2 regions of the Streptomyces violaceusniger Tu 4113 genome follow, and region 1 is predicted to be linked to the other one. Evidence: riboswitches for the same ligand, from Rfam matches in the RefSeq annotation. Region 1 holds a riboswitch; the other holds the start of a gene.
The links. Region 1 has a riboswitch for glycine ahead of gcvT (glycine cleavage system aminomethyltransferase GcvT). Riboswitches for the same ligand answer to the same signal wherever they lie in the genome.
Positions count from the first base shown of each region.

Region 2: it holds a riboswitch for glycine, as region 1 does, so the genes downstream of both, gcvP (aminomethyl-transferring glycine dehydrogenase) here and gcvT (glycine cleavage system aminomethyltransferase GcvT) in region 1, are expected to answer to the same signal.

Region 1 covers NC_015957.1:1,716,241-1,720,650, reverse strand. The annotation lists gene STRVI_RS07695 (enhanced serine sensitivity protein SseB) at 1-731, opposite strand, end outside; gene STRVI_RS07690 (AAA family ATPase) at 1,013-1,714, opposite strand; glycine riboswitch at 1,884-1,994, shown strand; gene gcvT (glycine cleavage system aminomethyltransferase GcvT) at 2,164-3,291, shown strand; gene gcvH (glycine cleavage system protein GcvH) at 3,572-3,952, shown strand; gene glyA (serine hydroxymethyltransferase) at 3,978-4,410, shown strand, end outside.
Region 2 covers NC_015957.1:6,464,016-6,468,425, forward strand. The annotation lists gene gcvP (aminomethyl-transferring glycine dehydrogenase) at 1-1,828, opposite strand, end outside; glycine riboswitch at 1,894-2,018, opposite strand; glycine riboswitch at 2,020-2,117, opposite strand; gene STRVI_RS26355 (PRC-barrel domain-containing protein) at 2,230-2,559, shown strand; gene STRVI_RS54825 (DNA polymerase IV) at 2,535-4,410, opposite strand, start outside.

The DNA of each region.
Region 1 (4,410 bases):
AGCAGCACGAGCTGGACCTTCCACCGCACGGGCACCGCGCCGAGGGCGCGGCCCAGCGCGTCCACCGCGCGCGCCTGGCCCTCGGGGCCGGGGGCATCGAGCTGCACGCCGACGAAGAGCGCCGGCTCGTCGCCCTCGACGCTGGCCAGCGCGCGCCGGGCGGTCCGCACCCCACTGCCCTTGGCGAACTCGATCCCGGCGGCGGCCAGGAAGTCCACCGGCTCGTCCTGCCAGTCCGGTTCGAAGAGCCGCACCCTGCCCCCGGTGGCCAGGCCGTCGAGCTCGCTGCGCCCGGCACGGCACAGCTCCCGGACGGCGGGCGGAGGCAGCGGTACGACCACCGCACCACCGGGGTTCACCGCGATGCCGAGCTGGGGCGGCAGCCCGCGGGCGAACTCCACGGCCGGGGCGATGGTGAAGGACATATGGGAGCCGACGAGCTGCAGGAACTGCTGCTCGGAGCTGAACACCGGGACATACGCGGCGCCTTCGATCTCCATCGTGGGCAGATCGAGGCTCGGGCTGCCCGGGCCACCGCCGCCTGGCAGCGGAACCCAGATATGGCTGCGGGAGAGCGTCTCGACGATGCGCGCTCCGGCCCCGGGGACGTCGATCGAGGCGGCCATCACCTCTTCGAGCTCATTGCCGGGAAACGCCGGATACGCGGTCTGCGCGCCGTCGGGGAATCCTCCGTGAGCCGGGGCCATGCCGTACTGCTCCGGGAAGCTCATCTTCGTCCAACCGCCATCTCGTCCTACCTGCCCAAAGCACCCTAGCGGCTGGGCGGCCCGGGGCCGGCGGGGGCGGCGTCATCTCCACAGCACTTCCCCACCTCGCCCGGCCCCCACGCCACCGTCACACTGGGTGATGCCTCGGTGGCCGATTTTCGGCCAAGGTCACCCGGCGTTTCCCTTCCTCCCCGCGGAACGGGGATGCCCCGTTCCCTCCCGTGCATGGCTCACTTCTGGTGCGGGGCTCACTTCTGGTGCGGGGCTCACTTCTGGTGCGGGGCTCACTCGAAGGAAATGCAGCGCAGCTCCCTCGCGGTCGAGCGGTCCAGCAGCACCGCCGAGGCGCACCCCGCCGGCGGCCGCCCCTCCTCCATCCCCGCGATCAGCCGCCGCATCGCGCGCCGATGCCGGCCGAAGGCATAGCCAGAGACCCCGCGGCCACGGGCGGCCTGGCCCTCAAGGGCCATGGTGGCGTCCACGTCCAGCAGCACCATGTGGAGACTGCGGCCCCGGCGCCGCGCGTCCCGGGCCAGCCAGCGGCGGACCCATGGCAGCGCGCCGCAGTCGTGCACCACGACGCTCACGTTCGAGCGCAGCGCCCGGCGCAGCCCGGCGTAGTGGGCGTACCGGACCAGCGGGCGGTAGAGCGCGTACGGCAGCCAGCCGGGCATCCGGCGCTCCCACGCCTCCCGGGTGTTCTGCGAGTCCACCCGGATGACGACCGTGCCCGTCCCGTCCAGGAGAGGCACCGTCCGGTTGATCAGCGTGCTCTTGCCGGCGCCCGGCAGCCCGGAGGCGACCAGCACGTCCCCCACCGGAAAGCGCAGCTCACGCGGGTCCGCGCCGCCGCCGCCCCGCACCTGGCCGCGCAGGTCGTGCACCGCGATGCGCCGGCCGGGGATGGCCGTCGACCCGGAGGGGACGCGGCCACGCCGTGCCGGCAGGAGCCTTTGCGAGCTCTCGTATGTTCCCTGCCCATGCACCGTGATCGTCCTCCCAGGTCGGTCAACGCTGCTCGTACCCGCAGAGTGTCAAGAAAAGGTAATGTCCATCAAGGCTGCCTCTGCCCGATCGGGCCGGAGCCGCCCCGATCGGGGCTTCCTTTCTGGGCCACACATGCGATGATGTGCGCGCAACTCCATACCGGCCGCTTGAATCCGCGCGGGAGAGTCCTTGGTCACCGGCAGTCGTGCCGGGTGCCCAGGGCGCCGAAGGAGCAAGTCCTCCCTTGAATCTCTCAGGCCCCGATACCGCGTGGACGAGGCAGATCTGAAAAGCGAGCCGCGGGCGCGGCTCCACCCAAGGTGCAACCCGGGCCCCTTACGGGCGTCACGGCGAACCTCTCAGGTTCCGATGACAGATGGGGAGGACGCACGCGTCCTTGTCGTACGTCCTCGCCGTCGCGCGACCCCGATCTCCTGGAGCCTGAATCGTGACCGACGCCCCGCCCACCCCACGCCGTACCGCCCTGGACGCACGGCACCGTGCGCTCGGCGCCACCATGACCGACTTCGCCGGCTGGGACATGCCGCTGCGCTACGGCAGCGAGCGCGACGAGCACACCGCGGTGCGCACTCACGCCGGGCTTTTCGATCTCTCCCATATGGGTGAGATCTCTCTCATCGGTTCGCAGGCCGGAGAGGCCCTGGATCACGCACTGGTCGGCCGGCTGTCCGCGCTCGCCGTGGGCCGCGCCCGCTACACCATGGTCTGCGACGACGAGGGCGGCATCCTGGACGACCTGATCGTCTACCGCCTCGGGGACGAGGAGTTCCTGGTCGTGGCCAACGCCTCCAACGCCCAGGTGGTGCTGGACGCGCTGACCGAGCGGGCCGGCGGTTTCGAGGCGACCGTAAGGGACGACCGCGACGCCTATGCGCTGATCGCCGTCCAGGGGCCCGAGTCCCCCGGGATCCTGGGCAGCCTGACCGACGCCGACCTCGAGGGGCTCAAGTACTACGCCGGGCTGCCGGGCACCGTCGCGGGCGTCCCCGCCATGATCGCCCGCACCGGCTACACGGGCGAGGACGGCTTCGAGCTGTTCCTGGCGCCGGACGACGCCGAGCGGGTCTGGGACGCGCTGACCGAGGCGGGGGCCCCGGTGGGCCTGGTGCCCTGCGGTCTGTCCTGCCGGGACACCCTGCGTCTCGAGGCGGGCATGCCGCTGTACGGGAACGAGCTGACCACCGACACCACCCCCTTCGACGCGGGGCTCGGCCGGGTGGTGAAGTTCGACAAGCCGGGCGACTTCGTCGGCCGCCAGGCCCTGGAGGCCGCCTCCCGCGAGGCGGACACCGTCAGCCCGCGCACCCTGGTCGGCCTGGTCGCCGAGGGCCGCCGGGTGCCGCGCGCCGGATACGCCGTGGTGGCCGCCGACGGCTCACAGATCGGCCAGGTCACCTCCGGCGCGCCCTCCCCGACGCTGGGCAGGCCGATCGCGATGGCGTACGTGGACCCGGAGTACGCGAAGCCCGGCACCGAGGGAGTCTCGGTGGACATCAGGGGCACCCGGGAGCCTTACGAGGTCGTGGCGCTCCCCTTCTACCGGCGCGAGCGCTGAGCGGTCCCGCCGCAACGCGTCGCGCCCCACCGTCGTCCTCATATGGACCGGCACGGCGTCCACCGTCGCCGCTTCCGCCGGCGTCACATGGCGCCGGCACCGCACCCACCGGCGTCACACCCGCTGGCACCGCACCCACCGGCGTCACACCCGCTGGCACCGCACCCACCGGCGTCACACCCGCTGGCACCGCTCCCACGGCACCGCACCCACCGGCGTCGCGTCCCACCAGCTAAGACCCGTTTCCCAAGCACTCCCCCGTATCCAGGAGAATCGGACCATGAGCAACCCCCAGCAGCTTCGCTACAGCAAGGAGCACGAGTGGCTGTCGGCCGCCGACGAGGACGGCGTGTCGACGATCGGCATCACCGAATTCGCGGCCAACGCGCTCGGCGATGTCGTCTATGTCCAGCTCCCGGACGTCGGCTCCGCCGTCACCGCCGGTGAAACCTGCGGTGAGCTGGAGTCCACGAAGTCGGTCAGCGACCTGTACTCGCCGGTCTCCGGTGAGGTCACCGAGATCAACGAGGACGTGGTGAACGATCCGGCGCTGGTGAATTCCGCCCCCTTCGAGGGCGGCTGGCTGTTCAAGGTGCGGGTGACGGGCGAGCCGGAGGAACTGCTCTCCGCCGACGCGTACACCGCCTTCGCCGAAAACTGACCCTCCTCTTCCGATCGGGACCCTGATGTCGCTTCTCAACAGCTCCCTGCACGAGCTCGACCCGGATGTCGCCGCCGCCGTCGACGCCGAACTCCACCGCCAGCAGTCCACCCTGGAGATGATCGCCTCGGAGAACTTCGCTCCGGCGGCGGTCATGGAGGCCCAGGGCTCGGTCCTGACCAACAAGTACGCCGAGGGCTACCCCGGCCGCCGCTACTACGGCGGCTGTGAGCACGTCGATGTGGTCGAGCAGATCGCCATCGACCGGGTGAAGGAGCTCTTCGGCGCCGAGGCGGCGAACGTCCAGCCGCATTCGGGCGCCCAGGCCAACGCGGCCGCGATGTTCGCCCTGCTCTCCCCCGGCGACACCATCCTGGGGCTGAACCTGGCGCACGGCGGCCATCTGACCCACGGCATGAAGATCAACTTCTCCGGCAAGCTCTACAACGTGGTGCCCT
Region 2 (4,410 bases), 4.7 Mb from region 1:
GACAGACGGTGCGCCGGGTGTCCCCGTTGGCCCGGTGGTAGGCGCGCACCGCGAGCAGCCCGGCGAGCTCGCCCTGGGATCCGGCGTTCGGCTGCAGGGAGACCTTGTCGTAGCCGGTGACCTCGGCCAGCCGCTCCTCCAGCTCACGGATCAGGGTCAGATAGCCCTGGGCCTGCTCGGCCGGTGCGAAGGGGTGCAGCGCACCGAACTCGGGCCAGGTGACCGGCTCCATCTCGGTGGTCGCGTTGAGCTTCATGGTGCAGGAGCCGAGCGGGATCATGCCCCGGTCCAGGGCGTAGTCCCGGTCGGCCAGCCGCCGCAGATAGCGCAGCATCGCGGTCTCGGAGCGGTGCTGGTGGAAGACCGGGTGGGCCAGATAGCCGTCGTGGCGCAGCAGGGCCGCGGGCAGCGCGTCCGGCGCCGCGGCGTCCAGCTCGTCGACGCCGGGGATCCTGGCGGCGTCGCCGCTTCCGCCGTCCACCCCGAAGGCGGACCACACGGCGGCAAGCTGCGCACGGGCGGTGGTCTCGTCGCAGGCGATGCCGACGTGGTCGGCGTCGGTCAGCCGAAGGTTGACCCCGGCCTCCCGGCCCGCGGCGACGACCTCGGCGGCCCGGCCCGGCACCCGCGCGGTGAGGGTGTCGAAGAACGCGCCGTGCACCACCTCGACACCGCCGGCCCGCAGCCCCTCGGCGAGCACGGAGGCGTAGCGGTGGGTGCGGCGGGCGATCGCGGCGAGCCCGTCCGGGCCGTGGTAGACGGCGTACATGCCGGCCATCACGGCCAGCAGCACCTGGGCGGTGCAGATGTTGCTGGTGGCCTTCTCCCGGCGGATGTGCTGCTCACGGGTCTGCAGCGCCAGCCGGTACGCCTTGTCGCCGTCGGCGTCCACGGAGACCCCGACCAGCCGGCCGGGAAGGTTGCGGGCGTAGGCGTCGCGCACCGCCATGAAGCCGGCGTGCGGTCCGCCGAAGCCCATCGGGACGCCGAATCGCTGGCTGTTGCCCACCGCGATGTCCGCGCCCAGCTCACCGGGTGAGGTGAGCAGGGTGAGCGCGAGCAGATCGGCGGCGACGGTGACGACGGCGCCCAGCTCATGGGCGCGCTCGATGACCGGGCGCGGATCGCGCACCACGCCGGAGGCGCCCGGGTACTGCAGCAGCACACCGAAGACCCCGCGCTCGGCGATCTCGTCCGGAATGCCCTCGGCCAGATCGGCGACGACGACCTCGACACCGGTCGGCTCGGCGCGGGTCCGCAGGACCGCGACGGTCTGCGGCAGACAGTCGGCGTCCACCAGGAAGACGCCCTCCTTGACCTTGCCGACGCGCCGCGACAGCGCCATCGCCTCGGCGGCCGCGGTGGCCTCGTCCAGCAGCGAGGAACCGGCCGTGGGCAGCCCGGTCAGATCGGCGACGACCGTCTGGAAGTTGAGCAGGGCCTCGAGCCGGCCCTGGGAGATCTCCGGCTGGTAGGGCGTGTACGCGGTGTACCAGGCGGGGTTCTCCAGCACATTGCGCAGGATCACCGGCGGGGTGTGGGTGCCGTAGTAGCCGAGGCCGATCATCGACGGCAGCACCTGGTTGCGGTCGGCGAGCCCGCGCAGCTCGGCGATGACCTCCGGCTCGCTGCGGGCCGGGGGCAGGACATGCAGCGCCTCGGTGCTCTTTATGACCTCCGGTACGGCGGCCTCGGTGAGCTCGTCCAGCGAGCCGAAGCCGACGTGGGCGAGCATCTTGGCCTGCGCCTCGCCGTCGGGGCCGATATGGCGCTGCTCGAACGGAGTACCGCGTTCCAAGTCGGAGAGTGCGATGCGATTGGCGGTCATCTGCGGGGGCCTCCTGGTCTGTAACGACCGGCGAGGGGCACCGCGGCGCGGGTGCCCGGACGGCCTCCCCCTCTGTCATCTCAACCTGAGAGCTTCACCGGTCCACATAGCGCCTGACCGGTTTTCACCGTCGGTGAGGAGGGGTTCCGGAGCTCTGCTCGCCCGTGGCCCGCCCTGCTTTCCAGAGTGACCTCACCCGCACGGTACGTGTGCCTGAGAGATTCCGGGGAGGGTTTGCTCCTTCGGCGCCTCCGACAGCGTCGGCGGAGGACTCTCCCGCACGGGGTTTACAGCCACAGTCAGCGTACCAGCGGTTCTACCGTGGGGGACGGTCGCCGGCGTTCGAGTGGCCGAGCGCGGCGATGTGGCTTTTTGTAGGTATCAATGGCCACTTGCCACCTGTGGGAGAGAGCGTGCAGACCGATATCGACCCGCGGACCCTGATCGGCCGCAAGGCATTCGACCGCGAGGGCTCCAAGATCGGCACCGTGGACGAGGTCTATCTCGACGACGCGACCGGCGAGCCCGAATGGGCAGCGGTACGCACCGGGCTGTTCAGCCGGGACGTCTTCGTACCGCTCGAACCGAGCGAGGTCGTCGGCGACACCCTGCGGGTGCCGTACGACCGGGCGCTGATCAAGGACGCCCCGGACTTCGGAGTCGGCCGCCACCTCTCCCCCGAGCAGGAGTTGCAGCTCTACCACCACTACGGACTGGACGTCACCGGCTGACCTTGGCCCTGGGGCCGCCCCTGCTGGTGGCCTGGAGCCGGGGCCTGCATATGGCCCGGGGCCTCGCCGTGGCCCGGGAGCTGCTCGTGGCCCGGGGCCTGCTCATGGCCCGGGGCCTCGCCGTGGCCCGGGAGCTGCTCATGGCCCGGGGCCTGCTCATGGCCCGGGGCGTGGCCCTGCATGTGGCCTGAGGACTGGCCCTGCTCGTGGCCCAGAGCCCTCCCCGGCTCGGGTCCGCCGCCCGGTCCCGGCGCCGGCCCATCCCGGCCCGCGGCCAGGCCGCCTGGTCCCGCGGCCAGGTCATCCGGGCCGCCGATCTGCTCTGGGTCCGGGGCTATGGGCTCCCCCGGGTTCATGCCCGTGGTCCCCTCCCGGCCCGTAGCACCGCCCGGGGCCAGGTCCGAAACCGCCTCCGGGGCCACATCGGCGCCCGGACCCGCGGCATCCTCAAGGACCGAGCCCGGGACCTCCCCCGCGGCCGGTTCCACGCCCAGGTCCGTGACCGCCCCCCGAACCACATCGGGGCGCGGACCCGCGGCATCCTCAAGGACCTTCTCCGGGCTCAGGTCCGGGTTCGCGACCGCCTCCGAGGCCACGTCCAGGCACAGGCTCGCGCCATCCTCCGAGACCTTCCCCGGACCGAGGTCCAGACCCAGATCCGAGTTCGTGACCGGCTCCCCGGCCACGTCCGAGCATGGGCTCGCGCCGTCCTCCTGGACCGAGCCTGCGCCCTCCCCCGCGGCCGGGTTCGCGTCGGGGTCCGGGTTCACGACCTCCTCCGGGCCCGGGGCCACGTCCGGAGCCACGTCCGCGTTCGGGCTCGCGGCGTCCTCCGGGGCCGCGTCCAGGCCCGGAGCCGCATCCGCGTCCGGGCGCAGCAGGGGCAGCGGTTCGGTCGGCTCCAGTGCCGGGTCGTCCACGGTGAACGTCCGCACTCGCCCCGGCCGCGACCACGGTTCCTCGAAGCGCACGGTCACCCGGCCCACCCCGCTCCCCTGCACCCAGCCCGCCCCGTACTCGGCGTGCCGCACATCGGAGCCCGGCAGCCAGCGCCGCGGCCTCCCAGCGTCCTCAGGAGCCTCTCCCGCGCCCTCCCCCACAGACTCCGGCCTCTCGGGGCCCGGCACGCGCCGAGCGTCCCCCAGGGCCTCATGGGCCACTTGGGCGGCCTGGGCCGCCTGTGCGGCCTGCGCGAAGAGGTCCTCCTGGGTGTAGTCCGCCAGACCGCTGACCCCGACCCCCAGCAGCCGCACACCCGCCGTGGTTTCCACCCCGTCGATCAGCCGCGCGGCGGCCTCCCGCACCACCCCCGGATCGTCGGTCGGCCCGCGCAGGGTCTCCGAACGGGTCAGCGTGGAGAAGTCGTACCGCCGCACCTTGATCACGACCGTCCGCCCCGAGCGGCCCGCCTCGCGCAGCCGCCGCACACAGCGGTCGGCGAGCCGCGCGATCTCCAACTGCACCCGGACGCGGTCGGTGAGGTCGACGTCGAAGGTGTCCTCCACCGAGATGGACTTGGCGTCCCGCTCGGCGACGACGGGCCGCTCGTCCCGGCCCTCGGCCATCAGGAACAGCGACGCGCCGTGGGCCCGGCCCAGCAGCCGCACCAGCTCGGCCTCGCCCGCCTCCCGCGTCTCGGCCACGGTGTGGATCCCGGCCCGGCGCAGCGTCTCCGCCGTGGCGGGGCCGACGCCGGGGAGCGTCCGCACCGACATGGGGCCGAGCAACTCGCGCTCCGTCCCCGGGTCGATGACCAGCAGGCCGTCGGGCTTGGCCTGCTCCGAAGCGATCTTGGCGAGCATCTTGGATCCGGCGAGCCCCACCGACCCGGTCAGCCCGGTGACCGCCCTG